DNA from 2 places in the Cupriavidus sp. Agwp_2 genome. Region 1 is predicted to be linked to the other one. Evidence: predicted binding sites of a transcription regulator. Region 1 holds the regulator's gene; the other holds the start of a gene.
What was found. The regulator FNR, encoded in region 1, switches genes on or off when oxygen is low (the NO sensors DNR and NnrR bind a similar motif). The targets are predictions, from matches to a motif close to TTGATNNNNATCAA.
Positions count from the first base shown of each region.

Region 2: LPA45_RS28045 (nitrite reductase) is a predicted target of FNR. The motif match lies at 9,414-9,427, and genes of this name have one in related genera.

Region 1 is NZ_CP088083.1:2,241,992-2,256,608, forward strand. It holds gene rbfA (30S ribosome-binding factor RbfA) at 1-42, opposite strand, end outside; gene infB (translation initiation factor IF-2) at 103-3,000, opposite strand; gene nusA (transcription termination factor NusA) at 3,094-4,569, opposite strand; gene rimP (ribosome maturation factor RimP) at 4,566-5,054, opposite strand; gene rluB (23S rRNA pseudouridine(2605) synthase RluB) at 5,355-7,259, opposite strand; gene scpB (SMC-Scp complex subunit ScpB) at 7,265-8,131, opposite strand; gene LPA45_RS10575 (sulfite exporter TauE/SafE family protein) at 8,682-9,440, opposite strand; gene fnr (fumarate/nitrate reduction transcriptional regulator Fnr) at 9,518-10,243, shown strand; gene LPA45_RS10585 (hypothetical protein) at 10,315-10,560, opposite strand; gene LPA45_RS10590 (FixH family protein) at 10,557-10,766, opposite strand; gene ccoG (cytochrome c oxidase accessory protein CcoG) at 10,802-12,274, opposite strand; gene ccoP (cytochrome-c oxidase, cbb3-type subunit III) at 12,324-13,241, opposite strand; gene LPA45_RS10605 (CcoQ/FixQ family Cbb3-type cytochrome c oxidase assembly chaperone) at 13,244-13,411, opposite strand; gene ccoO (cytochrome-c oxidase, cbb3-type subunit II) at 13,415-14,110, opposite strand; gene ccoN (cytochrome-c oxidase, cbb3-type subunit I) at 14,129-14,617, opposite strand, start outside.
Region 2 is NZ_CP088084.1:2,259,163-2,273,779, forward strand. It holds gene LPA45_RS27995 (helix-turn-helix domain-containing protein) at 1-122, opposite strand, end outside; gene cobA (uroporphyrinogen-III C-methyltransferase) at 215-976, opposite strand; gene LPA45_RS28005 (nitrite reductase) at 1,010-2,509, opposite strand; gene nirJ (heme d1 biosynthesis radical SAM protein NirJ) at 2,506-3,669, opposite strand; gene LPA45_RS28015 (AsnC family transcriptional regulator) at 3,669-4,184, opposite strand; gene LPA45_RS28020 (AsnC family transcriptional regulator) at 4,184-4,666, opposite strand; gene LPA45_RS28025 (Lrp/AsnC family transcriptional regulator) at 4,669-5,655, opposite strand; gene LPA45_RS28030 (cytochrome D1 domain-containing protein) at 5,664-6,905, opposite strand; gene LPA45_RS28035 (cytochrome c) at 6,833-7,225, opposite strand; gene LPA45_RS28040 (c-type cytochrome) at 7,207-7,548, opposite strand; gene LPA45_RS28045 (nitrite reductase) at 7,620-9,305, opposite strand; gene LPA45_RS28050 (universal stress protein) at 9,581-10,006, opposite strand; gene LPA45_RS28055 (TerC family protein) at 10,017-11,033, opposite strand; gene LPA45_RS28060 (AMP-binding protein) at 11,109-13,994, opposite strand; gene mobB (molybdopterin-guanine dinucleotide biosynthesis protein B) at 14,199-14,617, opposite strand, start outside.

The DNA.
Region 1 (14,617 bases):
GATGCGGAGATTGCGGGAGGAGATATTGCCTTTCTTGGCCATTCAATGCTGTTCTGCTGAGATGACAACGGCAGGCCGAAGCCTGCCGTTGTTTGCGACGCCTTACAGCGTACGCGCCACCTCGGTGATTTCGTACACCTCGAGTTGGTCGCCTTCCTGAACATCGTTGAAGTTCTTGATCGACAGACCGCACTCGAAGCCTTGCTTCACTTCCTTGACGTCGTCCTTGAAGCGCTTCAGCGAATCCAGCTCGCCGTCGTGGATGACCACGTTGTTGCGCAGCACGCGCACCAGCGAATTGCGCTTGACCATGCCGTCGGTAACCATACAGCCGGCCACCGCGCCGATCTTCGGCACGCGGAACACCTGGCGCACCTCGACCTGGCCGATCGTGGTCTCGCGCTTCTCTGGTGCCAGCATGCCCGACATCGCCGCCTTGATCTCGTCTACCGCATCGTAAATGATGTTGTAGTAGCGGATATCGATGCCGTTGTGCTCGGCGAGCTTGCGCGCACCAGCGTCGGCACGAACGTTGAAGCCGATGATGACCGCCTTCGATGCCGTCGCCAGGTTGACGTCGGACTCGGAGATGCCACCCACGCCGCCGTGCACGATCTGCACGCGCACTTCCGCGGTCGACAGCTTCTGCAGCGACTGCACCAGCGCTTCCTGCGAACCCTGCACATCCGCCTTGACGATCAGCGGCAGCGTCTGGACTTCGCCTTCGGCCATCTGCTCGAGCATGTTCTCCAGCTTGGCGGCCTGTTGCTTGGCCAGCTTCACATCGCGGAACTTGCCCTGGCGGAACAGCGCGATTTCGCGCGCCTTGCGCTCGTCCGGCAGCACCAGCACTTCTTCACCGGCGGCAGGCACTTCCGACAGACCCTGGATTTCCACCGGGATCGACGGACCGGCTTCCTTGGTCGCCTTGCCGTTCTCGTCCAGCATGGCACGAACGCGGCCGTAGGCGCTGCCAGCCAGGACCACGTCGCCACGCTTGAGCGTGCCGCTGCTGACCAGGATGGTAGCGATCGGGCCCTTGCCCTTGTCCAGCTGGGCTTCCACCACCAGGCCCTTGGCCGGGGCGTCGACCGGCGCCTTCAGTTCCAGGATTTCCGCCTGCAGCGAAACCTGCTCGAGCAGCTCTTCGATGCCCGTGCCGGCCTTGGCCGACACCGGCACGAACGGCGAATCGCCGCCGTACTCTTCCGGCACCACCTGCTCGGCCACCAGTTCCTGCTTGACGCGGTCCGGATTGGCTTCGGGCTTGTCGATCTTGTTGATCGCCACCACGATGGGCACGCCGGCAGCCTTGGCATGCGCAATCGCTTCCTTGGTCTGCGGCATCACGCCGTCGTCGGCCGCGACCACCAGGATCACGATGTCGGTCGCCTTGGCACCGCGGGCACGCATGGCCGTAAAGGCCTCGTGACCCGGGGTGTCCAGGAAGGTGATCACGCCACGGTCGGTTTCCACGTGGTAGGCACCGATGTGCTGCGTAATGCCGCCGGCTTCGCCCGCGGCAACCTTGGTGCGGCGGATGTAGTCCAGCAGCGAGGTCTTGCCGTGGTCGACGTGACCCATCACGGTCACCACCGGCGGACGCGGCAGCTGTTCGGCGTCGGTGTGTTCTTCACCGCCCACCACCAGCAGCGCTTCCGGATCATCCAGCTTGGCGGCGAACGCCTTGTGGCCCATTTCTTCCACCACGATCATGGCGGTTTCCTGGTCCAGCACCTGGTTGATGGTCACCATCTGGCCGAGCTTCATCATCTGCTTGATGACCTCGGATGCCTTCACTGCCATCTTGTGGGCGAGATCGGCCACGGAGACGGTTTCCGGCACGTGCACTTCACGCACCACCGGTTCGGTCGGCGCCTGGAAGTTGCTACGGCTGTCGTCGTGCTGCTGCTGCCTGCCGCCGCGGCCACGCGGGCCACCGCGCCAGCCGCCCGTGCCGCCCGACGAATCGCCGCGCGTCTTCAGGCCGCTGCCCTTCTTGCGGCTGCCTTCGTCCTGCCACGTACCAGGCTTACCCACCTTGCCCTTCTTGTCGGCGGTGGTGGTAGTGGTCGTGGTCGTGGTGGCGGGCTTCTTGTCGCCAGTCTTGGCTTCGGTCGCGGTCGCGGAAGCCGGCTTGACCGGCTTGTGCAGCGTACCGGTCTGCTCGGCCTTCTTTTCCTCAGCCTTGCGCTCGGACGGCGCCTTCAGCACGCGTGCCGGCGCATTCAGCATCTGCTGGATGGCGCGGGCTTCGGCTTCGGCAGCCTCGCGGCGCTTGCGCGCGGCAATCTCTTGCTCGGCACGGGCCTTGTCGGCGGCAGCCTTGGCCTCGTCGGCGGCCTTCTGCGCCTCGGCGCGCTCGGCGGTCACACGGGCCTTCTCGTCCTCGGCCTTCTTGCGCGAGGAGTCTTCCGCGGCCTCGGTCACGGCACGCGACGCGGCAGCCTCTTCCTCCGCCTTCTTGGCGGCGAGTTCGGCCTGGCGGCGCTGTTCCGCTTCCAGTGCTTCCTGGCGGGCGCGGCGCTCGGCTTCCTCGCGCTCGGCAGCCTCGCGGGCGGCCTTGGCTTCGGCTTCCTGGCGCGCCAGCTGTTCGGCCTGGCGGCGTTCTTCCTCTTCGCGGCGTGCCTGCTCGGCAGCGTCGACGACCGGGGCCTGGGCCTCGGCTGTATCAGCGTGCGCCTCGGGGTGGGCCTCGTCGCGCTTGATCAGCACGCGCTTCTTACGCACTTCCACCTGGACCGTGCGGGTCTTGCCGGCGCCATCCGACTGGCGGATCTCGGAGGTTTCACGCTTCGTCAGCGTGATCTTCTTCCGGGAGCTGTCGTCGGCCTGGCCGTGCGAACGCTTCAGATAGTCCAGCAGCCTGGTCTTATCCGATTCCGTGATGATGTCTTCTGGCGCAGCTTTGCCCACCCCAGCCGCCTGCAATTGTTCCAGCAGGGCAGCTGCGCTGCGACTCAGTTCTGCGGCCAGTTGGGCAACTGTTGTGCTTGCCATTCAAACCCTTTCAATGCTTGGTGTCTTCGTCGGGACAAATCGTATGCGGAAAGCGCGCCCGGGCTGGTGTTGGCCGGCCCGGCCCCGTGTCCCTCAGTTGAACCAATGTTCCCGTGCTTTCATGATCAGCGCCTTGGCTTCTTCCTCGCTGACGCCGGTCATCTCGACCAGCTCGTCCACGGCCAGTTCGGCCAGGTCGTCACGCGTGTGGATATCACCTTCGGCCAGCTTGCCGATCAGTTCCGGGTTCAGGCCGTCGAGGGCGCGCAGATCCTGCGATACCTCTTCCACCTTTTCTTCCCGGGCCAGTTCCATCGTCAGGAGCGCATCACGCGCGCGGTTGCGCAGCTCGTTGACGGTGTCTTCGTCAAAGGCCTCGATCTCCATCATTTCACTGATGGGGACATAGGCCACTTCTTCCAGCGTGGAGAAGCCTTCCTCGATCAGGATGTCTGCCACTTCCTCATCCACGTCCAGCTTGGACATGAACAGCTTGCGCACGACACCACTCTCTTCGGCTTGCTTCTGCGCCGATTCTTCCTGCGTCATGATGTTGATCTGCCAGCCGGTCAGTTCGGACGCCAGGCGTACGTTCTGACCACTGCGGCCGATGGCGACGGCGAGATTTTCCTCGTCGACCACCACATCCATGCAGTGCTTCTCTTCATCAACCACGATCGACTGCACCTGTGCCGGTGCCAGCGCGCCGATGACGAACTGCGCCGGGTCTTCCGACCACAGCACAATGTCCACGGCCTCGCCGCCGATCTCGTTGCGCACCGCGGTCACGCGCGTACCGCGCACGCCCACACAGGTGCCGATCGGGTCGATGCGCTTGTCGTGCGCCACCACCGCGATCTTGGCACGCACGCCCGGATCACGCGCGGCGGCCTTGATTTCCAGCAGGCCCTGCTCCATTTCCGGCACTTCGTTTTCGAAGAGCTTGATCAGGAACTCAGGGGCGGTGCGCGACAGCTCGATCTGCGGGCCGCGCGCGGCGCGGTCCACGTTCAGGATATAAGCACGCACGCGGTCGCCGGTGCGCAGGTTTTCCTTCGGAATGATCTGGTCGCGGGTCAGCAGCGCTTCCACGCGGCCGGATTCCACGATCAGGCCCTTCTTGTCGGCGCGCTTGACCGTGCCGGTCATGATTTTCTCGCCGCGATCCAGGTAGTCGTTCAGGATCTGCTCGCGCTCGGCGTCGCGGATGCGCTGCAGGATCACCTGCTTGGCGGCCTGCGCGCCGATACGGCCGAATTCCACCGACTCGATCTGCTGCTCGATATAGTCGTCCAGTTCGATGCTGGGGTTCTCATCGCGGGCCTCGAACAGCAGGATCTGCTTGTCCGGCTCCTGCAGACCCTGCTCGTCGGGAACGACCAGCCAGCGGCGGAAGGTTTCATGCTCGCCCGACTCGCGATCGATCGCGACCCGGATATCCACGTCTTCTTCGAAACGCTTCTTGGTGGCCGAGGCGAGCGCCGCCTCCAGGGCACCGAATACCACATCCTTGTCGACGTTCTTCTCACGCGCAAGCGCATCGACGAGCAACAGAACTTCGCGGCTCATTGCTTGTTCCCTTTTCTTTGATTTCCTTTGAAGTCGAATACCGGCACCAGGCGTGCCTTGTCGACATCGGATACGGCAAATTCCAGCAGTGCCGGGCCATCCTTGCCCTCGAACTCCAGGCCGACCTTCTCCGCGCCCGTCTCGCCGGTCGGTTCGCGCAGGATGCCCGTGAAGTTCTTTTGCCCGTTGACCGGCAGGCGCAGCGTCACGCGCGCCTCGGCGCCGGTAAAGCGGACATAGTCGGCCAGCTTCTTCAGCGGCCGGTCCAGTCCGGGCGACGAGACCTCGAGGCGTTCATAGTCGACGTTCTCGACCGTAAACACGTGGGTGAGCTGGCGGCTCACCTTTTCACAATCCTCGATGGCAATGCCGGTTTCAGGCTGATCGATATAGACACGCAGCAATCCGGCCGGGGCACGCTCGAGCTCAACCAGCTCATATCCCATGCCGTTAAGGGTGGTTTCGATCAAATCTGCCAGATGCACTGTTATCCCGAGTAATGGCCATCAACACCGTGGCAGGCAAACCCGCCGCTGCCGTCCGGGACGACCCTGCTGCAGTGCTGCCTGTCCGCCATCCGCCCGCGCCAGGGCGCAGGACCGAAATCGGGCGAACCAAAAAAAAATGGGCGCAATGCCCATCATTCGCCCACCCTCGGCGAGGATGGCTTTTTGAATAGACTTGAATTATACGCGGATTATGTCGAAAAGGCAAAAGCCAGACATACTCGCAGATTACTTGCCGCGCCGGCGGGCCTTCCACCCGCCATGCGCAGCATCTGACACTCAGCGGTTGCCGCCGCGATTGCCCCCACGGTTCCCACCGCGGTTGCCACCACCACCACCGGCGCCGCCGCCGCCGCCGCCGCCGCGCTGGGTGCGGTTTCCGCCCGGCTTCGCGGCCTTCGGCATGACATTTCCGTTTGCTTCGCCACCGCCACGACGTGGCGGCTTGCCCTGTCCGCCGAGGCCGGTGCCACCGCCCCCGCGCGCCTGGCGCGTGCCGGGGCCGCGGCCGCCGCCGAGATTGGCCGCATGCGAGGTCAGCAGCGTGGGGCCGTGGCTGATATAGCCCATCGACGTCTTCATCGGGTCCGGCTGGCCGCCCCGGCTGCCGCCACGGGCGCCGCCCTGTTCGTAGCGCGGCAGGCCATCCATCCCGGTGTGCATCGGCATGCCGGCAATCGCGGCTTCGGTTCGCTGCTTGCGTCCGCCGACCTTGGTCGCGCCCTTGCCCGACTGCTCGGCCTTGCCCGGTACCTTCAGGCCGACCGCAGTCATCAGCGCCTTGACGTCATTGGGCTCGACTTCCTGCCAGCGGCCACGCTTAAGGCCGCGCGGCAGCAGGAACTGGCCGTAGCGCGTGCGGATCAGGCGCGACACGGTCAGGCCGACCGCCTCGAACATGCGCCGCACTTCGCGGTTGCGGCCTTCGGTCAGCGCCACGTGGTACCACTGGTTGACACCCTCGCCGCCGCCATCGGCGATGCGCAGGAAGTTGGCCTCGCCGTCGTCCAGCTTGATGCCGTGCAGCAGGCGCTGGCGGTCGGCTTCGGCCAGTTCGCCGAGCGTGCGCACGGCGTATTCACGCTCGACGCCGTAGCGCGGATGCATGAAGCGGTTGGCGATATCGCCCGAAGTGGTGAAGATCAGCAGGCCCTCGGTATTGAAGTCCAGCCGGCCGACCGCAACCCACTTGCCCGACTTGATGCGCGGCAAGCTGTCGAACACGGTCGGACGGCCCTCGGGGTCCGACTGGCTGACGATTTCACCGGCCGGCTTGTGGTACAGCAGCACGCGCGGCGGCTTGGTCGACACCTTGCGGTGGATCAGCTTGCCGTTGACCCGCACCTGGTCGGCCGGCAGGATGCGCTGGCCGATATGCGCAGGCAGGCCGTTGACCGAGACCCGACCCTGCAGGATCAGTTCTTCCATTTCGCGGCGCGAGCCCAGGCCGCCTTCAGCCAGCACCTTGTGCAGCTTGGGCGCATCGTCCTCGGCCGACAGTTCGCGCACCGGCTTGGCCTTGGTGCGCGGGATGACCGTGTCTTCGTTGTCGTACTGCTCGGAAATCACGAAGCGGAACAGGTCCTCGCTGCTGGACGCGGCCTTGTCGGCGCCGCCCTGGCCCTTGCGCTGGCCTTGCGGCCTGGCACCATCCTTGCGGCGGCCCTGCGGCTGGCGGCCGGCAGCGCCCTGCCCCTCGACCGGCGCGGCAGGCTTGACGCCACGCGGGCTGGGCTTACGCTTGCGGCCCGCCTGTTCACCCTTGTCTGCCTTCTCGGCTCTTTCGGCCTTCTCGGTCCTTTCAGCCCGTTCAGCCCGTTCAGCCTTGTGCGCCTTGTCCACCGGAGCCTGCGCCGGCTGGCCGCCATCGCCCTGCGCCGGCTTGCGCTTGCCGCGGCCACGCTGGGCACCGCGCCCGCCGGCCGCCGCCGGCGCGGCGGCCGCTTCCGCGGCGTCGCCGGGCGTACCGGCCTCGGCGCCTTCGGCGCGACCGGCATCGCGGTCTTGCGCCGCCTGGCGGCGGGACGCCACCAGGTTCCTCAGCCCACGGCGCAGCCCCTTGCGGCGGGGCGCGGCTTCGCTGCCCGATCCGGGTTCTGCGGCGCCGGAATCGGCGGGTGCGCCCGCGTTGCGGGCGTCTTGCTCAACGGAATCAGACAAGGTATTCACTATCGGATGTTGCATGTTGTTCAGTTCGGCACGCGCTCGTCGTGCTCGCTCGGGTGCGGCGGGGCGCTGTCTTCCAACAGCTCTCCCCGCGCCCCGTCCGGATCGGATTCGGCCGGGTCGGCAGGTTCGTTCGGTTCGCCTTCGGCGCCCATTTCCTCAGCCCCATGCTGGTGCGGCTGCAGGTCGAATCCGTTGGCGATTTCGCCGTTTGTGGATGCCTGGCCGGCGTCCGTGACTTCGGGCTCGCCGGCGGCGGATGCTTCGCCCCCCGCCGGCTCGGCAAACGCCTCTTCATCGGCGCTACCGGGCTTGCCTGCCGCCAGCGCCTCGAAATCGATGGCCTGCTGATCCAGCAGCGTTGCCTGCGCCTGCGCCTGGGCATCTTCAAGCGGCGGCAACTCGTCCAGCGTGCGCAGCCCGAGGTCGTCCAGGAAGGCCTTGGTGGTGGCATACAGGGCCGGCCGGCCCGGCACGTCGCGGTGGCCGATCACCTCGATCCAGCTACGGTCTTCCAGCTTCTTAATGACTTCCGTACTAACCGTCACGCCGCGGATTTCCTCGATATCGCCGCGCGTCACCGGCTGGCGATAAGCGATGATCGCCAGCGTCTCCATCACGGCGCGCGAATATTTCGGCGGCTTTTCAGGATTCAGGCGGTCGAGGTATTCGCGCATTTCGGGGCGGCTCTGGAAGCGCCAGCCGCTGGCCAGCGACACTAGCTCCACGCCGCGCGGGCGCCAGTCCTGGCGCAACTCCTCCAGCAGCACGCGGACGGTGTCCGCGCCGACATCGTCGGCGAACAGCCGTCGCAGATCATTGACGCGCAAAGGTTCCTGCGCGCAGATCAGCGCCGTCTCGAGGACGATCTTCGCCTCTTGGGTATTCATGTTGATGGTGTGCAGCCTGTCTTTGCACCTGCTCCCGGACGGATCCGGGGCACCGGAGATTTTGGATACAGCGACGCCAATGCCATCGCCATCTCATTGCGCAGCTCACCCGGATACCTGCTGCATCCAAGCCGTGCACTTCCATTCTTTGCATCGAGTTGCCGGGTCACTCCGGCAGGAGATCGTTCGCATGCCGCCATGGGCCGGTCAGCGAACCTCTTGCGTGGCACATCCGAAAACCGGACGCTGCTGTCGGCGAACTGAACGCCTCGGACGCAAGAAAAACGGGTATCGGGAGCAAGGCCGGCATCTCCAACACCGCAGTGCCAGCCGGGCTTTGATCTTTTGAACCGGATGGACCGCGGGCCGGGCCGGGCATCGAACCACCAACGCTTCCCGCCGCCGTGGGCGTGCCTTCTGGTAGGAAGGCCGCTTGGCGCTGCTCGCCGTTGCTTACAAAACACCGCGCGATACCGCAATGTTGGCGATTGTATGGCATTCCCGCCCTTGCCCGCAACCATCATTCGCTGCGCCGCGCGCCCCATGCGCCTCAAAAGACCAGGCAGAAACCCTGCTCTGCCAGCGAATGTGGCAGCAACACCGCGCGCGCCAGGCCAAGGGCCCCGAACGCCATGACCGCCACGCCCGCGCCCACCCGCACCGCGCGCTGCCGCGACAGGCTGCGCAGGTAGCCGGACAGCCCCGACAGCACCATCAGGTTGGGCAGCGTGCCGACGCCGAACACGCCCATCACCAGTGCGCCGGAACCGGCATTGCCGGCGAGCAGCGCAAGCGTCAGCGCACCATAGACCATGCCGCACGGCACCAGCCCCCAGGCCAGTCCAACCCCGTAGCGCCTGGCAAGGCCCCCATGCGCACGCACGAACGCGGGCATGTTGCCGCCTAGCCGGCCCAACTGCCGCGCCACGCCACTGCCAGCCCGCGCCGCCAGCCGCTCCAGCCATGCCACGGTAAAGGCATTGCCGCGCAGCAGGCGCCAGCCCGACCACAGCAGCATCGCGCTGCCGGCACCGAACAGCCAGCGCTGCAACGGCAGGTAATCCTGCTTCCACGCGCCGGCGCCGATCGCGCCCAGTAGCGCGCCTAGCATCATGTAGGTCGAAATCCTGCCCAGGTGCATTGCCAGCAACTCGCCGACCCAGGCAGCACGGCTGCGCACGAAGGTCATGGCCGCAACGCTGCCACGTGGTTGTTCGACTGCCAGCGCGATGCCGCCACACATTGCTGCACAGTGCACGCCGCCCAGCAATGCCAGCATAAAAACGCTAATTAGCACACCAAATGTCAAATCTGGCTCCCTGCCGCATCACATCGCACGGTAAAATGTCCTGATCGCGCCCTCGCATCCAATCTTGCAGGTTCCAATTGCTTACCTCCATTCCAATCACCGAAATGTCGCCCCGTTGCTCCACATGCGCGATGGGGCAACTGTGCCTTCCGGTTGGCATGTCCCAGCAAGACCTTACCAAGATGGACACGCTGGTGCAGGAACGCATCCGGGTCCATAAGGGTGAGACCTTGTATCGCATGGGCGATCCCCTCACCGCGGTTTATGCCGTTCGCTTCGGCACGCTCAAGACGCACGTCACGACCGAAGACGGCCGTTCACAGATTACCGGTTTCCATCTGCCAGGCGAGATCGTCGGACTCGACGGCCTGGGGGAAATGCAGCATGCCTCTGACGCGACCGCGCTGGAAGATACCGAAGTCTGCGTAGTCCGCCTTGGTGACCTCCAGACCCTGTCCGCAGACCTGCCTTCGCTGCAGCACCAGTTCCTGCGGCTGATGGGCAAGGAAATCACGCACGACCAGCTGATGCTGGTGACACTCGGCTCGATGCGCGCCGAAGAGCGCCTGGCCGCGTTCCTGATCAACCTGTCGGAGCGCCTTTCGGCACGCGGGTACTCGTCGACCGAATTCGTGATGCGCATGAGCCGCGAGGAAATCGGCAGCTACCTGGGCCTGAAACTGGAAACCGTCAGCCGCCTGTTCTCGCGCTTCGCTGAAGCCGGCCTGATTCAGATTCGCCAGCGCCACGTGAAGCTGGTGGATCTCGCCGGCATCAAGCAGCTCTACAGCCGCAGCTGCTGACCCTTTCCCACACCACACCACACCACACCGCATTGCGCTTGCGCCGCACAGGGCGGCGCAAGCATCCCCCTTCACTCCAGCTCGTCGGTATCGCTAAGTCGCGTCGGCATCGTGTACAGCGTCAGCCCGCTGGACAGCGCGCAGAATATCCACGCCAGCAGGAAGCTCATCGTATAGATCGATTCGCGCGACGCCTCGATCGGATGCCCGAAGAACTTCAGGTCGCCGGGATCCACGACCGAGAACACCGTCGCGGTGGCGAAGCCCGCCATCAGGAACCCCGGCCACAAGACCCACATCAGCCAGCGCAACCTCATGGCTGCCTCGCTGCGCTCGGCTGAGGCCGCACTGCCTCCGCCTTCTCGACCACCAGTCCATGACGCGCCGCGCCCTGCACCGGCATGTCAGGATGCGACGACGCAAGCCAGATGGTGACGCCGCACGCCACCATCGCGACCAGCGGGCCGCTCATCAACAGCCACGGCCACGGCTCTTTCCACCACGGATTGCCTTGCTGATTCATCATGCCCCCTTAAGTTCTGCACCGAGCGCCTGGCGTCACAGGTCGCGCGGCACGATAAAGCTGGTGGTTTGCCGGATCTCGGCGCTGCCCCGCTCAGTTGCTTCGCTGGTCACCGTCACGCTGATCTTGTGCGTGCCTTGCGCGGCGTATTCGATCGGCACGCGTATGCGGATCGGCAACAGCCGGTTCGACGTCGGCGCCAGCGACTCGGCCTGCTTGTCGTATTCGACCGTCAGGTTTTTCAACTCGTCGCTGTCGGCTCGCACGCTGATGTGCATCGGCCCTTCAGTCGTGTTGATCAGCTGCAGGCGATAGACGTTCTCGATCCAGCGGCCCTCGACTTCCCGGCCCAACGCGCCGCGGTCGCGGATGATGTCCACCTTCAGCGGCGTGCGCAGCGCGATCGAAGCGACGAAGCCCGCAAGCAGCGCAACCCACACCACCGAATAGATGATGACACGCGGGCGCATCAAGCGCTTGCGCGACGCTGCCGCCGACAGCGCCTTGCGCATGGCATTTTCCGACGTGTACCGGATCAGGCCGCGCGGATAGGACATCTTGTCCATGACCTGGTTGCAGGCGTCGATGCAGGCACCGCAGCCGATGCATTCATACTGCAGGCCGTCGCGGATGTCGATGCCGGTCGGGCACACCTGGACGCAAATGCTGCAGTTGACGCAATCGCCCAGGCCCGCCTGGCGATGATCGGTCTTGCGCGAACGGCTGCCACGCGGCTCGCCCCGGCCGATGTCGTAGGTAACGACATAGGTGTCGCGGTCGACCATCACGCTCTGGAAACGCGCGTACGGGCACATGTACTTGCATACCTGCTCGCGCATGAAGCCCGCGTTGCCCCAGGTGGCAAACGCGTAGAACAGCATCCAGAACGTCTGCCACGGGCCCAGCGACAAACTCGCCAGCTCGCCGCCAAGTTCACGAATCGGCGCGAAGTAGCCGATGAAGGTGAACCCAGTCCACAGGGCGATCAGTACCCACAGGAAGTGCTTGGTGGCCTTGAGGCGCAGCTTGCGCAGGCTCCAGGGATCGCCATCCAGGCGGATGCGCGCGATCCGGTCGCCCTCGATCCGCCGCTCGATCCACATGAATATCTCGGTATAGACCGTCTGTGGACAGGCATAGCCGCAAAACAGCCGCCCGGCAATTGCCGTGAACAAGAACAGCGCCAGCGCCGAAATGACCAGCAGCACGGCGAGGTAGATGACATCCTGCGGCCACAGCACCAGCCCGAAGATATAGAACTTGCGTTCGCCAAGGTCGAACAGCACGGCCTGGCGTCCGTTCCACTGGAGCCAGGGCGTGCCGTAGTAAATCAGCTGGGTGAAGAGGACCAGCCAGACGCGCCAACTGGAGAATGCGCCCGTGACCGAGCGCGGATAGATCTTGCGGCGGACCTCGTACAGTGTTTCATCCGAGGTCTCGGCAGGCGCAGCGGCCGACCGCTGGGGGTCGGCCGCCCGGGCCACTTCTTCGGTCCCGGGTGCGTTCATGGATGGTTTCTCCTGCGGGCGGCCCGCGCCCGCGCAGATGAGTCGCCTGTCATTGGCCGGCACCCCCGCCGGTATTGGACAGGCCCCAGACATAAGCCGTCAGCATGCGGATCCGCTCTGGCGTCAGGATCTCTTCATGTGCCGGCATATGGTTGTTATGCCCCTTCAGGATGGCATCGACGATGCTGGCTTCCGAACTGCCATACAGCCACACGTTGTCGGAGAGGTTCGGCGCACCCAATGCCTGGTTGCCCTTGCCGCCGGCACCGTGGCAAGCCGCGCAGGTCGACTTGAAGGTGCTCTCGCCACGCGAGGCGCGGATGGGGTCCGATGAAAGTCCCGACAGCGCGCGGACATACTGTGCCACGTCGCCAGCCAGCTTGCCGTCGATGGTGGATGCGAACGGCGGCATCACACCATTCCGGCCCTTGGAAATTGTCTGCTGGATGGTTTCGGGTTCGCCGCCATACAGCCAGTCACCGTCGGTCAGGTTGGGGAACCCGCGGCTGCCGCGCGCATCCGAACCATGACATTGCGCGCAGTAGTTAAGGAAAAGACGCTGGCCGATCTCGCGCGCCTGCGGATCGCCCGCCACCTGCTTGACGTCCATCTTCAGGTACTTGGCGTAGATCTCGTTCTGCATCTTCTCCTGCGCGGCACGGTGCGCCGCCAGTTCGTCTTGCGTCGAGAACTTCAGCACGCCGGCGTAGGAACCCAGGCCCGGATACAACACCAGGTAGACCAGCCCGAAGATGCAGGTCAGCAGGAACATCCACATCCACCATCGCGGCAGCGGGTTATTCAGTTCGCGCAGGTCGCCGTCCCAAACGTGGCCGGTGTCGCCGCCAGCGTTGGCGGTCTTGGTGATCTTGCGTTGCGAGAACAGCAGCCAGACACACCAGACGATGCCCACGAGCGCAATCGCGGCAATGTAGTAACTCCAGTAATCGGAAAAGAAATCGCTCATGGCTAGGTGTTCCGGCTCGATGTTGTCGTGGTTTCGTCAGGCAGCGCGAACGGCAGCATGGCGGATTCCCGATTGGCGTTCTGCCGGCCGGCCGACCAGGCCCACCAGCAAATCCCGAGGAAGACGACCATCGACACGACGGTCGCAATTGCGGTGATCATGGCTGCCATGGCTTACTCCTTGGCCGGTGCGGCCGCTTCCGCGGCGGGTGCCGCCGGCGTAGCCGTTGCAGCAGTGTCCACGCGCACGTTGCGGCGGTTGGTGCCCAGCGCCTGGAGATAAGCCACCAGCGCATCTTCCTCGGTCTTGCCCTTGAGTTCGTCCGGCGCCTTGGCGATATCGGCGTCGGTGTATGGCACCCCAAGCCTTACCAGTGCCCGCATGCGAGCCTGGATATCGTTGGTCGGCAATGCAGCCTTCTCCAGCCACGGGTAGGAAGGCATCACCGACTCGGGCACCACGTCGCGCGGATTGCGCAAGTGGATACGCTGCCAGTCGTCCGAATAGCGGCCGCCGACGCGCGCCAGGTCGGGGCCGGTACGCTTCGAGCCCCACAGGAACGGGTGGTCGTAGACCGACTCGCCCGCGGTCGAGAAGTGGCCGTAGCGCTCGGTTTCGGCCTGCAGCGTACGCACCTGCTGCGAGTGGCAGCCGACGCAGCCTTCACGGATGTAGACATCGCGGCCCATCAGCCGCAGCGGCGAATACGGCGTGATACCCGGATCCGGCTTGGTGGTGGAGTGCTGGAAGAACAGCGGCACGATCTGCACCAGACCCGCGATGCTGACCACGAGGATCGTGCAGATGATCAGCCAGCCGATGTTCTTCTCCAGCGTTTCGTGGGAAAAGAATCTTTGTTTTTCCGACATCTTTCTATCCTGGAATGATCAGTGTGCGGAGGCAGGGATGCTGGCCGGGATCGGCGCATCCACGGCACGCTTGCCGACGATGGTCTTGGCGACGTTGTAGGCCATCAGCAGCATGCCGGACAGGAAGCAGATGCCACCCAGCAGACGGATCAGGTAGAACGGATACTTGGCCTTGACCGCCTCGACGAAGGCATAGGTCAGCGTGCCGTCGGGTTGCGTGGCGCGCCACATCAGACCTTCCATCACGCCGGCGATCCACATCGAGGCGATATACAGCACCACGCCGATGGTCGCGATCCAGAAGTGCCATTCGATCAGGCGCACGCTGTACATCTGCTTCTCGCCGAACAGTCGCGGGATCAGGTAATAGAGGGAACCGATGGAGATCATCGCGACCCAGCCCAGCGCGCCGGAGTGCACGTGGCCAATGGTCCAGTCGGTGTAGTGCGACAGCGCGTTGACGGTCTTGATCGACATCATCGAGCCTTCGAACGTGGCCATGCCGTA
Region 2 (14,617 bases), on a different replicon from region 1:
AGCATGCTGCAGTCGTGCGTATGCCATTCGCGCCGGAATCCCGCGTGGCGGCTTTCGTGCAAGGCAAAGCCACGACCGGCGGTCAGGTGCAGCTTGGGGGAGTGATGTGTCAGGGCAGCCACTTTTGGCGATTGCGGGGCGATTGCGGGGCAGGTGGGGCGTGCCAACGATGGTGCCATATCCCGGGCGGGAGGGGGAGCCCCGCCGGCGGGCGCTACTGGGCGGCGGACGACATCGCCATCATCCGCGGCATCGCCTCTGCCACCACGCCTCCCACCAGCACCACCGCCGGGCTGGCCATCCCGGCGGACAATGCTTCGGCCAGCGTTTGCACCGTGCCGGTCCACGAACGCTCTTCCGCGCCGCCGGCATGCATCACGACCGCCGCCGCCATGTCGGCGCGCATGCCGGCCGCCAGCAGCCCGTCGCGGATCGCCGCGAGCCGGCTCATGCCCATGTAGATCACCAGCGTGGTGCCGCCGCGCACCAGCGCGTTCCAGTCGGGCGAACCGTGTTCGCTGGTATGCGCGGTGACGAAGGTCACGCCGTGGCAGTGGGCGCGGTGGGTCAGCGCCACGCCCAGGGCCTGCGCCGCCGCCATGCCGCTGCTGATGCCGTTGACCACTTCCACCGGCACGCCGTGCGCGCGCAGGAAGGCGGCCTCTTCGCCGCCGCGGCCGAACAGCAGCGGATCGCCGCCCTTGACACGCGCCACGGTGCGGCCGGCCAGCGCATGCTGCAGCGTCAGCTGCTGGATGCGCGCCTGCGTGACCGAGCAGCGGCCGCCGCGCTTGCCGACCCACTCGACATGCGTGCCGGGCCGGGCATAGCAGGACATTTCCGGCGAGACCAGGTCATCGACCAGCCATACGTCGGCGGACGCGAGCGCGCGCATCGCGCGCACCGTGACCAGGTCTGGGCTGCCGGGGCCGACGCCGACCAGCCAGACCTTGCCGGGCTTGAGGGGAGAGTTCATGTGTAGGACTCCTGCGCGCGCGGCGGCAGCGCGTCAATGACTGGTGCCAGCCGAACGCGTGGTCTTGTTGAAGACGTTGTACTTGCCGATGGGCTTGTCCATCGGGATGCGCTTCACTTCCTGCAGCGTGGCGGCGTCGTAGACCACGATCGCGCCGTCGCGCTCCATCAGGCTGACCAGCGCATAGCGCCCGTCGCGCGTGAATTCCACATGCGCGGCGGTGCGGCCCGGGCTGGGCGTGACGTTGCCGGCGACCTGGAGGGTCAGCTTGTCGATCACCTGCAGCGTGTCGCGCCGCGGGCTCATCATCGCGTCGGCCCAGGCGTAGCGGCTGTTCTCGTGGCTGCGTAGGAAGAAACCCGGGCCGTTGGTCGGGATGGCGGCGACGGTGTGCCAGTCCTGCATGTCGATTACCGAAATGCGCCCCTGCCCGAGGTCGGGCGACGCCATCACTTCATGGCCGTCCCGTTGCCACGTGATGCCGCTGCCGAGGTGAGGCATGCCGCCAAGCGCCAGCGAGGCCACCTTGCGGCCCTGGTCGAGGTCGATCACCTGCCCGCCCCCGCTGCGCGACGCGCCGAGGATGTGGCGGTAGGGCTGGTCGAAGAAGAAATCGTCGAGCACATCGTCCAGCACGATGGCGCGCGGCGCCAGCGATGCCAGGGGCTTGCCGGCGGCGTCGGCATACGGGATTTCCCAGACCTCGGCAATGTCCTTCAGCGCTGCGATAAAGCTGCGGCGCGGCGCCGCGTCGTAGACCGCAGATACCCGCGAGGCATCGCCACTGCGGCCCTTGACGTCGATCACCCGCGCCAGCGACAGGTCGTCGGCGTGCAGCAGCACCAGCGTGCGTGGCAGCGTATTGCCGGCCAGCACCCAGCGCCCGTCGTCGCTGACGGCAACGTTGCGCGTATTGATGCCGACGCGGATCTCGGCGACGTAGGCCAGGTTCCACAGGTCGTACTTGCTGACCCAGCCGTCGCGGCTGGCCATGTAGACATAGCGGCCGTCGCGGCTGAACTTGGGGCCGCCGTGCAGGGCGAAGCGCGTGGCAAAGCGATGGATCGGTGCCAGCCGGTCGCCGTCGAGCACGGTCATGTGATGGCTGCCCGCCTCGACGACCACGAACAGGTTCTGCGGATCGGCGCTGAAGACGGGACGCGCGGGCAGCGTGCCGGGCGCGTGCGTGACGACGTGGCTGGCGCGGATCGCGTCGGTGCTCCACTGCGGCGCGGCGGCGGGCGCCGTGCGCAGCCAGCGCGCCAGCGCCTGCAATTCCCGGGCGGCCAGCGTGGCGCCGAAGGCCGGCATCTGCGTCGCGGCGCGGCCGTCGCGCAGCACGGTGTCGAGTTCGCTGGCGCGCAGGCGCTCCAGGCTTTCCGGCAGCAGCGCGGGGCCCATGGCGCCGAGGCGGTCGGCGCCATGGCAGGCGGCGCAGTGCTGGCCATAGAGCGCGGCGGGATCGAGCGCGAACGCGGATTGCATCCCGCCAACCAGAGCCAGGGACAGGAGCCATCGGGCAATGCGCGTCATGCCGCCACCTCCGAGCCGGGCGCGGCGGCGATCTCGGTATCGCTGAGGTAGCAGCCCGGATCCTCCGCCCACGCGTTGCCGGTCAGCGTGAATGCGCGCACGCGCGTGTTGCCGTTGCAGATGGCACGGTGCGCGCAGACAGCGCAGCGTCCCTGCAGCGGGCGCGGCCGGCTGGCCAGTCCCGCCATCAGCGGGTCGGTGCGGCTCGCCCAGATCTCTCCGAAGGGCCGTTCGCGCACGTTGCCCAGCGTGACGTGCCACCACATCGTGTCGGGATGTACGTTGCCGAGATTGTCGATATTGGCGACGCCCACGCCGGTGGCGTTGCCGCCCCACTGTTCCAGCCGCCGGCGCATGTCGGCGACGCGGTGCGGGAAGCGCTGCGCGATCCAGTACAGCAGGTAGACCCCGTCGGCATCGTTGTTGCCGGTGACGAAGTCACCGGCATGGCCCGCGCAAGCGCGCTGCCAGACATGGTCGAACAGCCAGTCCAGCGCGGCGCGCGTGCGCGCATGCCGGGCATCCTCGGCGCGATGGCTGCGCGCGCGGCCGGCGTAGTTGAAGTGGGACAGGTAGAACTTGTCGATGCCTTCGCGTTCGGCCAGCGCGACGAGGTCGGGCAACTGCGCGGCGTTGGCTTCGGTCAGCGTCATGCGCACGCCGACGCGCAGGCCGACGGCGCGCGCGACCCGCAATCCCGCCAGTGCCTGCGAGAAGGCACCGTTGCTGCGGCGGAAGCGGTCGTGCGTGGCGGGCAGCCCATCCAGGCTGACGCCGACATAGTCAAAGCCTGCCGCGGCCAGCCGCGCAGCGTGACCGGCATCGAGCAGCGTGCCGTTCGACGACAGCGACAAATGGAAGCCAAGCGCGCGCGCATGCGCGGCAATGTCATACAGGTCCGGCCGCAGCAGTGGCTCGCCGCCAGACAGGATCAGCGCCGGCACGCGCGCGTCATGCAACTGCGGCAGCACGCGCAGCGCCTCGTTGGTATCCAGTTCGCCCTTGAAGTCGGTATCGGCCGAAGTGGCATAGCAATGGCGGCAATTGAGGTTGCAGCGGCGGATCAGGTTCCAGATCACGACCGGGCCGGCGGCCTTGCGGGCGGGCGGCACCGGCCCGGCGTCGCGCAGGGCTTCCATGAAACGGGACAGGCGGAACATCAGCGTGGCTCCTGTGGGGCAGGTCCGGCCGGCGGCAGGCGCAGGCCGGTTTTCTTCAGGATGCGGGTGGACCACAGCACGTCATGCGCGCGGCAGGCGTCGCCCAGCAGTGCCGTGATGCGTTCGATCTGCGGCGCCGCGTCGGCGCGGGCACGCGCGTGGACCATCGCGAACAGGTTGTAAGGCCAGTGCGGCAGCCGGCGCGGGCGCAGGTAGCAGTGGCTGACAAAGGGCAGCGCACCGACAAGTTCGCCGAGCGCATCGACGCAGGCATCGTCCACATCCCACACGGTCATGCCGTTGGCGCGCCAGCCCAGCCGGTAGTGGTTGGGCACCGCGCCGATGCGGCGCAGCGTGCCGCGCGCATGCATTGCCGCCAGCCGGGCGATGACTTCGGCTTCGTCGAGTCCCAGCGTGGCGGCGACGGCCGCGAACGGCGCCGGCTCCAGCGGCAGGCCCGCCTGGGTGGCGCGGATCAAGGCTAGGTCGATGGCATCGTGGGCGTCGGCGGACATCATGCGGGAAGGTAGAGGTTGACGAAGAACTCGCGTTCCTTGGGAAACGGCAGGATCTCGACGCCAGCCGCGGCGGCGATGCGATCGAGCGCCGGGGCCACGTCTTCGGCCCGCGCGACCGCCAGCACGAACCACAGGTTCAGGTGGTGGGTGCGCTGGTAGTGGTGCGCGACCTCCGGAAAGGCGTTGATCGCGCCGGCCACGGCGGCGAGCTGTTGTGCCGGCGCGTGGCAGGCGCACAGCACGAAGCGGCCGCCCGCGCGCTCGATCTGGTAGAGCGGGCCGAAGCGTGTCAGCACGCCGCGGTCGAGCAGCCGGCGCAGCCGCGCCAGCAGTTCGTCTTCCTCGATGCCGAGCGCGGCGGCAGCCTCGGCATACGGCCGCGGCACCAGCGGCAGGCCACGCTGCAGCGCGTTGACGATGCGGCGGTCGGTGGCGTCGATGGTGTCGGGAAGCACGGCGCAGGAGGCATCGGCGGCCATGCTCATGCCGCCTCCTGCGTGGCGTAGCGCGTGCCGCGCTGCTTGTAGCAACGGGTGCCGACCAGCACCGCGCCGGGTGTCTGGTCCAGCCCGGCGGTGGCGCGGATGTGGTCGAGCGCCGGCCGCAGGTCGTGCGCATCGCGGGCATGGATCATCGCGAACAGGTTGAAGGGCCAGGCCGGCAGGCGCCGCTCGCGCCGGTAGCACAGCGTCACGCGCGGCTGGCGTGCCAGGCGCAGGCCGATCGCGTCGACACGGGCGTCCGGCACGTCCCACACGCACATGGCGTTGTGCCCATAGCCGAAGCGCCCATGGCGCAGCACCACGCCCAGCCGCCGGATGACGCCCAGTGCCGACCATTGTGCAATCCGCTCCAGCACCCGCGGCAGCGGCAGCCGCGTGCGCGACGCCAGTTCCTGGAACGGGCGCGGCGTCAGCGGCAGGCCCGCCTCCAGCGCCGCCACCAGGCGCCAGTCATCCGCATCCAGCGAGATCGGCGGCACGGGTGCGGCGGTCCGGCGCCGGGCCGGCGTGCCGCGCTTGCCGGTACCGAGCGCAAAGCCCAGGTCGATGTGGTACTCGCGCGCCATCGGCAGATCCAGCGGCACTTGCCCGGCCATGTCGGCAATGGCGGCCAGCGTGCCATCCAGCGTGCCGCGCTCGCGCGCACCCGCGACGAACCACAGGTTGTAGGCGTGGCCGCTGCGTGCGTAGTTGTGGCTGACCGACGCGCAGGTGCTGATGCGCGCGGCGACGCGATCCAGGTGCCCCGTCGGCACGCTCAGCGCGGCCAGCGTGCTGACGCCGATCACGTTGGGCGCGAACACGGCGCCGACGCGGCTGATCCGGCCCGCTCCCAGGTCGCGCGCCAGCAGCGACAGCAGTGTGTGCTCGCACAGGCCCAGTCCTTCCGCGAGCGCCTGGTAGGGGCGGGGCTGCAGCGGGAAGTCGCGCTGCAGCGTGTCGTACAGGGTGCGTTCGTCTAGCATGCTGCCCCTTACATGCCAAAGCGCTGTGCCCGCGCGGTGAAGAAGATGCCGCTGGGGTTGTCGGCAGGCAGCGTGGCGATGCGCGCCAGCGTGGCGGTGTCGTAGACCTCGACGCGATTGTCGTCGCGGCAGGACAGCCACAGTGCCTCTCCCTTGGGCGTGAATTCCATGTGCAGCACGCCGCGGCACGGGCGCAGCGTGCGCACCACCTCGCGTGTGGCGGTGTCGATGACCTGCACGGCGTCGTTGTGGGGGAAGGCGAAGTTGACCCAGACCTGCCGGCCGTCCGGGCGTGCCATGACAAAGACCGGCTGGCCGGCCAGCGCCACGCGCGCGGTCTGCTGCCAGCCGCGCGCCGGGTCGGCGACCAGCACTTCGTGGCGGCCGATGGCCGGCAGCCATGCCTGGCCCTGCGCCATCGCCCAGCCGCGCAGGTGCGGCATCTTGTAGACCGGCAGCGGCTGGCCGCCGCGGCCGTAGCCAGCGAGGATGCGGCGTGCCTGCGGCGGCGCCTGCCACAGGTCGACCAGCGCCAGGCCGTCCTCGCCGAACAGCCCGGCCAGATACCAGCGGCCGTCGGGCGTGACCAGGCCGTCGTAGGGCTCGCGCCCGGCCGGCAGGCGCGCCACTTGCGGCTGGCGCGGATCGGCGGCATCGATGATCCAGATCTCGCCGGACTCGAACAGGCTGGCGGCGAAGCGCCGGCCCGGCAGGTCGGCCAGGCCCACCACCTTGGCGCGGCGCCCGTCCTGGCCGATGGCTGGCAGGTCCGCCAGCGGCTCGAGCGTCTGGGCATCGAACAGCCGGATCCCGCCAGGCGCGTAGTTCTGCGCGGCCACCACGCGGCCATCCTGCGAGATCGCGCCGCCGATGCTGTTACCGGCCTGCAGGATGCGGTGCGTGATGCGCGCGTCCAGCAGGTCTACGCGCGTCAACCCGCCATCGCGGCCGAACACGTAGGCGTAGCGCGCATCGCGCGAGAACACCACGCTGGCGTGCGACAGGTCGCCCAGCCCGTCGACCGTGGCCAGCCGCGTCATGCCGGTGGTTTCCACGATCTGCAGCCGGCCGGCGGCACGTTCCACCACCACGCCGAGATCGCCGGTGCCGCGCACCGCGCCGGCGCAGCCGGCCAACAGTGCCGCGGCGCAGCCGAGCGCGGCGGCCAGGCCGCGCATCAGCGTGCCGGCGCCGCGTTGGTTGGCATGACGGCCGGCGGGTCGCCGGCCCGGAGTCGTTCGATCAGCCATTGGGCTTCATCCTGCGTCATGAAGGGTTGCCAGGGCGGCATGGCGGTGCCGGGCCGCCCGTACAGCACGGTGGCCACCAGGCTTTCCGGCGGCTTGTCCGCCAGCGCCTCGTGCGTCAGCGGCGGACCCAGCCCGCCGCGCAGCGTCATGCCGTGGCAGGCGCCGCAGTCATCGCGCAGCCAGTGCGCCAGTTGCGCCTGCCGAACGGGAGGGGGCGCTGACTGCGCTGGCGCAGTGGCCGGCGCGGCCAGCAGCGTCGCGGCGAGTACGTTCACCGTGGCGCCACGCCATGCCCGGGTAATCAGAGCGAGAGGATCCATTTGGCCAGCGTATTGGCCTCGGCCTCGCTGACGGCGTTGGCCGGCATCGGCATCGCGCCCCACTGGCCATTGCTGCCCTTGAGGATCGACTGGACCATATGCGGTTGCCCGTCCTTCTTGCCCGCGTATTTGGCCTTGATGTCCTTGAAGGCCGGTCCGATCACCTTCTTGTCGACGCCGTGGCAGGACAGGCAGGCCTTGCTGGATGCAAGCTGCTGGTTCGCGTGGGCCACGCCGGGCATGGCGGCACCGAACGACAGGACACAGGCGGCGGCTGCGAGCAGCGCGGGCAGGCGAGCAGGCAGTTGGACGGGGTGCTTCATCTTGATTTCTCCGTTTGGGGGGAATGGAACCGGGCACCGCAACCGACAGAGCGGTGCGGTGCCGCGGGTTGTTAGTAGACGTCGTGTTGTGTGTTGTAGGCGTTGAACTTGCCGGTTGGCGTGATCAGGCGCTTGTCCTTGATCACGGTCTTGAGCGTGCGGGTCTTGTCATCGACCACCACCAGTGCGGACTCGCCGTCCTTGGTGCCCCAGACCGAGAACCAGACCTCGTCGCCGGCCTGGTTGTATTCGGCCTGCACCACGCGCTTGGCGCCGGCTCCTTTCAGGCCGGCCCAATCGGCGATCGGCAGCACCTTGAAGCCGTCTTCCAGGTTGCGCGTATCGAACACCGCCACTGACTGGTTCAGCTTGGCATCGGGATTGAGCGGTGTATCGACCCACAGGTTCGAGGACTTGGGATGCGTCTTGATGAACAGCGAGCCGCCGCCCTGGCCCTTGAGCGTCTGCACCACCTTCCAGGCCTGCGCCGCATGGCCGGCGGGATCGGTGCCGATCAGGCTGATGGTTTCGTCGCCGAGGTGGCTGGTGGCCCAGACCGGGCCGAACTTCGGATGCGTGAAGTTGGCGCCGCGCCCCGGGTGCGGGGTCTTGCCCACCTCGATCAGCGCGGCGAGCTTGTCTTCCTTGGTGTCGACCACGGCGATCTTGTCGGACGCATTGGCCGCGACCAGGAAGTAGCGCCCGGTGGAATCGAAGCCGCCATCATGCAGGAACTTGGCCGAATCGATGGTGGTGGTCTTCAGGTTGGACAGGTCCGAGTAGTTGACCATCAGGATCTTGCCGGTCTCCTTGGCGTTGATCACAAACTCGGGGTGGTAGTGGCTGGCGACGATCGAGGCGACGCGCGGCTCGGGGTGGTACTCGTTGTCAACGGTCATGCCGCGCGTGGACACCACCTTCAGCGGCTTGAGCGTATCGCCTTCCATGATCACGTACTGCGGCGGCCAGTACGAGCCCGCCACCGCGTACTTGTCTTCATAGCCCTTGTACTTGGAGGTTTCGACCGAGCGCGCCTCCATGCCGATCTTGACCTCGGCGACGATGTCGGGCTTGGGCAGCCACAGGTCGATCAGGTCCAGCCGCGCATCGCGCCCGATCACGTACAGGTAGCGGCCCGATGCCGACATGCGCGAGATATGCACCGCATAGCCGGTCTTGACGATGCTGATGATCTGCTTGCTGTCGCCGTCGATCAGCGCGACCTCGCCGGCATCGCGCAGCGTGACCGAGAAGAGATTGTCCAGGTTGTACTGGTTCATCTTCTTCGACGGCCGTTGCGCGACGGGCAGGATGTCCTTGCGGCTTTTCTCGATGTCAGCCAGTGAAAATTCCGGCGGCGTCGGCGGATCGAGCTGTATATAACGGGCCATCAGGTCGACTTCCTTGTCGGAGAGGTCACCGGATGTGCCCCAGTTCGGCATGCCGGCCGGGCTGCCGTACTTGATGAAGGTCTTCAGGTATTCCGAGCCGCGCGCGCGTGTGATGTCTGGCGTCAGCGGCTTGCCGGTCGCGCCCTTGCGCAGCACGCCGTGGCAGCCGGCGCAGCGCTCGAAGTAGATCTGCCTGGCGTGATCGAACTCGGCCGTGGTCAGCGTGGGGATCGTCGCCTTTTGCTCTGCCTTGGTTTCAGGCTTCTGTGCGGCCTTGGCGGGGTTGGTGGCTGCCTGGGGAAGTCCCAGCCAGAGTGAGAGCGGCAGTGCCGCGAATGCGGGGTAAAGCCATCTTCTTGCTTTCATGGTGCCGTGGTTCAGCGGGTTGTGGAAAGCTGTTGTCGCGGTGCTTGTGGGGCGCGAACTGGCACCAGGCGCTTGCAGTGATGATGCGGACACACTGCGAGTAGGGGATTGACTGGCATCAAACCGGGATGGATGACACGCAACGGTTTGTGCGCGGAGCCGAAGATGGTTGCGTGCGTGCCGCGCAGGCGCATGCATGCACGGGGCGCTGCGCTATCCCGCGGGATAGCGCAGCGCCCTCACGGCATGGCGTGGAGAAGTGGACCGACGCGCTGCTAATCCTTGATCAACAGCACCGGGCAGTGCGCATGGGCAAGGACCCGCCTGGCTACCGATCCGACGATGGCATCGAGAAAGCCGCCGCGGCCATGCGAGCCCATCACGATCAGGCTGGCCCCTATCTGGCTTGCATACTCGACGATGCGGGTCGGCGCAAAGCCTGTGAAGCCATGGCGCTCGAACGGGATCCCGGCTTCGCCGAGGATGGTGGCCACCGAGCCCATCGCCTTCTCGTTCTGCTCGCGATGCCAGTCGTCGAGCGTGCCGCGGTCGATGAAGGACTTGATGTCGCCCGGCACATCCGGTTCGCAATGCACTACGTGCACGACGAAGTCGCGGGTCAGCAACGGGCTTTGCGCGAGGTAGCGCGCAGCCGCGTCGCTATAGGACGACCCGTCGGTCGCCAGCAGGATCTTGTTCATGGCTTGCTCCTCATGTGCGCCGGTTACCGGCACCGCGTTCGCGCGGTGCGCCGCTGCGGCCCGGCTGATCGCCCGCTGCGGCGGCTCGCCTGGTCCTGGCCTGGCTGAGCAGGACGGAGACGAACAGCGTCATCGCGACCGCGCCCAGGGACCAGTGCACCGGTATATGGAACCACGGCTCGACCAGCATCTTGGCGCCGATGAAAGCGAGCACGATGGCGAGGCCGTACTTCAGGTACTGGAAATGCGCCGCCAGGTTGGCCAGCAGGAAATACAGGGCTCGCAGCCCCATGATCGCGAAGATGTTCGAGGTGAATACGATGAAGGGATCCGTGGTCACGGCAAAGATCGCCGGGATGCTGTCGACGGCGAACACCAGGTCGGTCGCTTCCACCATCAGCACTACCACGAACATCGGGGTCGCATAGCGCAGGCCGTCGATGCGCACGAAGAAGCGTTCGCCGTGATAGTCCGAGGTGATCCGCATGTGGGCGCAGAGGAAGCGGACGATGGGATTGCGCGAGAGGTCGGGGGCATGCCGGGACATGAACAGCATCCTGATGCCAGTGATGACGAGGAACACGCCGAACACGTAGAGGATCCAGGCGAACTGGCTGATCAGCCACACTCCCACCAGGATCATGGCGGCGCGCATCAGGATTGCGCCGAGTACGCCGAGCAGCAGCACCCTGCGCTGCAGCTCCGGCGGCACGGCGAAGTAGCTGAAGATCATCGCGAACACGAACATGTTGTCGACCGACAGCGACAGCTCGATCAGGTAGCCGGTGTAGAACTCCAGCACCTTGCGAGAGGCTGTATCCCGGCCGGCGTCCTCGGCCACCACATACCAGAGTGCCAGCCCAAAAAGCGCGGCCAGGGTCATCCAGACGAGGGTCCACCCCAGCGCCTCGCGCGTGGAGACGCGGTGCGCATGCCGCCCGCCGAGGACGAAGATATCCACGAGCAGCGTGCCCAGCACCAGGATGAAGAATCCGGCCCACATCGGGGCGGTTGCAAAGGTGTCCATTGCCTTATGGGGTAACTGCAGGGGTAACTGCCGGTGCAACTGCCGGAGGCCGGCGCCCGGTCCGGCCAACCGGGATCATGGCAGCTGCCGCGCGAGGTGGGGCCGCGCAGGCTGGGCCTTCACGCGCAGTGCATCGGGTTCGCCGCAGTAGTGCAGGATCTCGGCGCGGGCCGCGTTGCGCAGCCGCATTGCCGCCGGCCAGTCCTGCCCGTCAGGCGGCACGGGCCGGCCGATGACGACGCTGATCGGGCCGCGGCGCGGCAGCCACTGGCCGTCTCGCAGTACCGAGCGGGTGCCCCGCAGCGCAATGGGAACCACCGGCGCGCCGGCACGGGCGGCGGCGAGGAAGGCGCCCGAGCGGAAACGTTGCAGCCCCGGCTCGCGGCCAAAGGTGCCTTCCGGGAACAGCAGGGCGGATCGTCCGTCACGCACCGCCGCGACCAGGCGCGCGATGGCCTCGGATTCGCGCACGTTGTCGAAGCGGTCGATGAAGTCGGCGCCGATGCTGGACAGGTAGGCGCCCGGAATGCGTTGCGCTTGCAGTTCGCGTTTGGCCACTACGCACACCGGCATGGGCAGTGCGGCGATCAGCACGATGCCGTCCAGGTAGCTGGCATGGTTCGATACCAGCACGCAGGCGCGGTTGCGCGGCAGCTGCTCCAGCCCCTGCACGAACCATGGCACCGCGGCCAGCCGCAGCAGCAGCCGGGCGGCATGGTGGCTGAGCGCCCAGCCCATGGCGGGCCGGTGCATCGCCACCGAGGCCAGGCACGTCACCGGCGCCATCGCGGCGAACAACAGCCAGGTGTACAACGAATAGGACAGCCCGGCGGCGGCATGCCGGCCGCGCCGCAGCTGCGGCAGCAGCGCCTGCCAGCCGAAACGCGCAATCTGCAGCCAGGGGGCGGCATCGCCGAGGCCGGTGCCGCCATGCTCGAACCGCTCGCGGCAAGCGGCGCGCCGGATCTTGCCGCTCGACGTCTTCAGGATGGTGTGCGGCGGCACCAGCACGACATGGTCGGGCGGCATGCCGAGTACATCGAGCGCGGTTTTCAGCGCCTGCTGTTGCAGCGCGCGGCGCGCCGGTTCCTCGGTTGCGGCGGTTTCCGCCATTACCACGATGCGCTCGGTGCCGCTGTCCGGATCGGGACTGCCGAACACCGCGACACACCCTTTGCGGATGCCGGGTATGGCGCCGATGGCCTGCTCCACTTCGTAGGGATAGAGATTGCGGCCGCCGCGGACGATGGTCTCCTTGGCGCGTCCGGTGATAAAGAGCTCGCCGTCGGCGATATAGGCGTAGTCGCCGGTGTTGAGCCAGCCGCCGTCGAAGAGCTGGCGCGTTTGTGCCGGGTTGCGGAAATAGCCAGTGGTGGCCGACGGCCCGCGGAACTGCAGCAGGCCTTCCTGCCGCTCGGGCAGCTCGCGGCCGCTGACGTCTACGATGCGGATTTCGTGTCCGGGGAGGGGCCGGCCGCACGAGGGGATTTCCATCTGGTCCCGTTCGCCTGCCGACCGGCCTGCGTTCCCATCGGCGGGAACGGCCCGCGATGTGCGTACGAATGCGGCGCGGTCGATGCGGTCGGCGGTAAGACTCTGCCCGGGCGTCGGGAACGTCAGGCCCACCGATGCTTCCGCCAGCCCGTAGACCGGGGCTGCGGCTTGCGCGCGCAGTCCGTGGCGGGCGAAGCGCGCCGTGAATTTGCGCATGGTCTGCAGGCTGACCGGCTCGGCGCCGTTGAACGCGAAGCGCCAGCTCGACAGGTCCAGCCCCGACAGGTCCGCCTGCGCGAGCCTGTGCAGGCACAGCTCATAGGCGAAATTGGGCCCTCCGGAAAGCGTGCCACGATATTTGTGTATCGCCCAAAGCCAGCGCTCGGGCCGAGCCAGGAACGTGAGCGGCGACATCACCACCAGCGGGAAAGCGTAGTACAGGCTGCCCAGCCAGGCGCCGATCAGGCCCATGTCGTGATACAGCGGCAGCCAGCTGACAAAGACGTCGCGCGAGTCGACCGACAGCGCCTTGCCCATGGCGCGCAGGTTGGCCAGCAGGTTGGCATGCGTCAGCACCACGCCCTTGGGCGATCCGGTGCTGCCGGAGGTGTACTGGAGCAGCGCGATGTCGTGCGCGCGCAGCATCGCCTGGACCGGCGCCGCGGTGGTGTCCTCCACCTCTTGCGGCGTCAGCACGCTTTGCAGCGTGCCGGTGCTGGCCTTGAGCAGCGCGGCCAGCGGCCGGGCCTCGGCCACCGTGACAAGGATCGGCGCCTGCGCGTTGGCGAGGATGCCGGCGTGGCGCTGCAAGTGGTCGCCAATCTGCGCCAGCCGCGCGGGCGGGTAGAGCGGCACGGGGATCCCGCCTGCCAGCAGGATGCCGGTAAAGCAGTAGAAGTACTCCGCGCCGGTTGGCAGCATCAGCGCCACGGTCGTACCGGCGCGCACACCGCGCGCGGCCAGGCCCGCGGCAACGGCGCAGGCGTGCCGGTGCAGTTGCGCAAAGGTGATCGGCGTATCTTCGCCGTCGCCGCCGTGCAGGATGATGTGGGTACGTTCCGGGTGGCGGTGCAGGTGCCAGCGCAGCACGTCGGTGACGGTGGCGGCGCCCTCGGGCGCCTGCGCTGCCTCGTCCGCGGGTGCCGGACGGGCCAGCCGAGCCGGCGCATCAGCGGCGCCGGGGGGCAAGTCCCTGGCGGCGAGCACGGCACGCAGCAGCGCGCGTGGCGTGTCGGCCTGGGCCAGTACCTGCTCCGGCAGGCTTACGTTGAAACGCTGCTCGATACGGGTCAGCAGCTCGGCGCGCGTCAGGCTGTCGAATCCCAGTTCGGCTTCGAGCGCGCTGTCCAGCGAGGGCGAGGCCGCTGCGCCGGATTCCGTCTGCGGCCGCATGGCGGTAGACATCTCCCCCACGATGCCGAGCAAGGCATCCTCGTAGTTCTGCCGCGGGGGCGAGTCCTCGTTCATTCGCTTAGTGCTGTGTCCGGGCAAGACGGCGACCGCCGCCTCTCGCACATGCGCAAGGCGGCAGCACCGACGGCGACGGTACTGACACCCTTAAGATAGGCGGCGTGCGGAAATTGTCGAGGCGGGTGGCGAGGCGGGCACAAGCGGGGGTGTTCCGGTGACACACAGACGCACGATTGCGCACATGCCGCCGGGAGGCTGCGGTCAGGCGGCGACCATGCCCGTCGACTTCGGGAAGGCGACTGCCCCCTGGCTTAGCGGATCCCGTAGCGGATCCAGATGGTTCTGGCTCCGCATGGCAATAATGAACCGCCCGACCTGCGTGGCATCGCCCAGCGGCAGGCATGGCAGCAAAGTGTCGAGCCGCGCATCGGTGGCCACTGCGACGATCGAAGGATCGCAGGGGTAGTACGGCGCACGCCCATGCGCTGGCCGATACACCTCGATGCGCGGAATATCCTCCTGGCGGAAGCCTTCGACCAGCGTGAGGTCCGCGGGCCGCAGCCGCGCCACCTGTTCGGCGAGCGTCGGCTCCGCTTCGTCGGCCAGCTCGCGCACGATGGCGTAGCGATAGGGCGAGGCCACCATCACCTCGGTTGCACCGGCCGCGCGAAAGCGCGCGC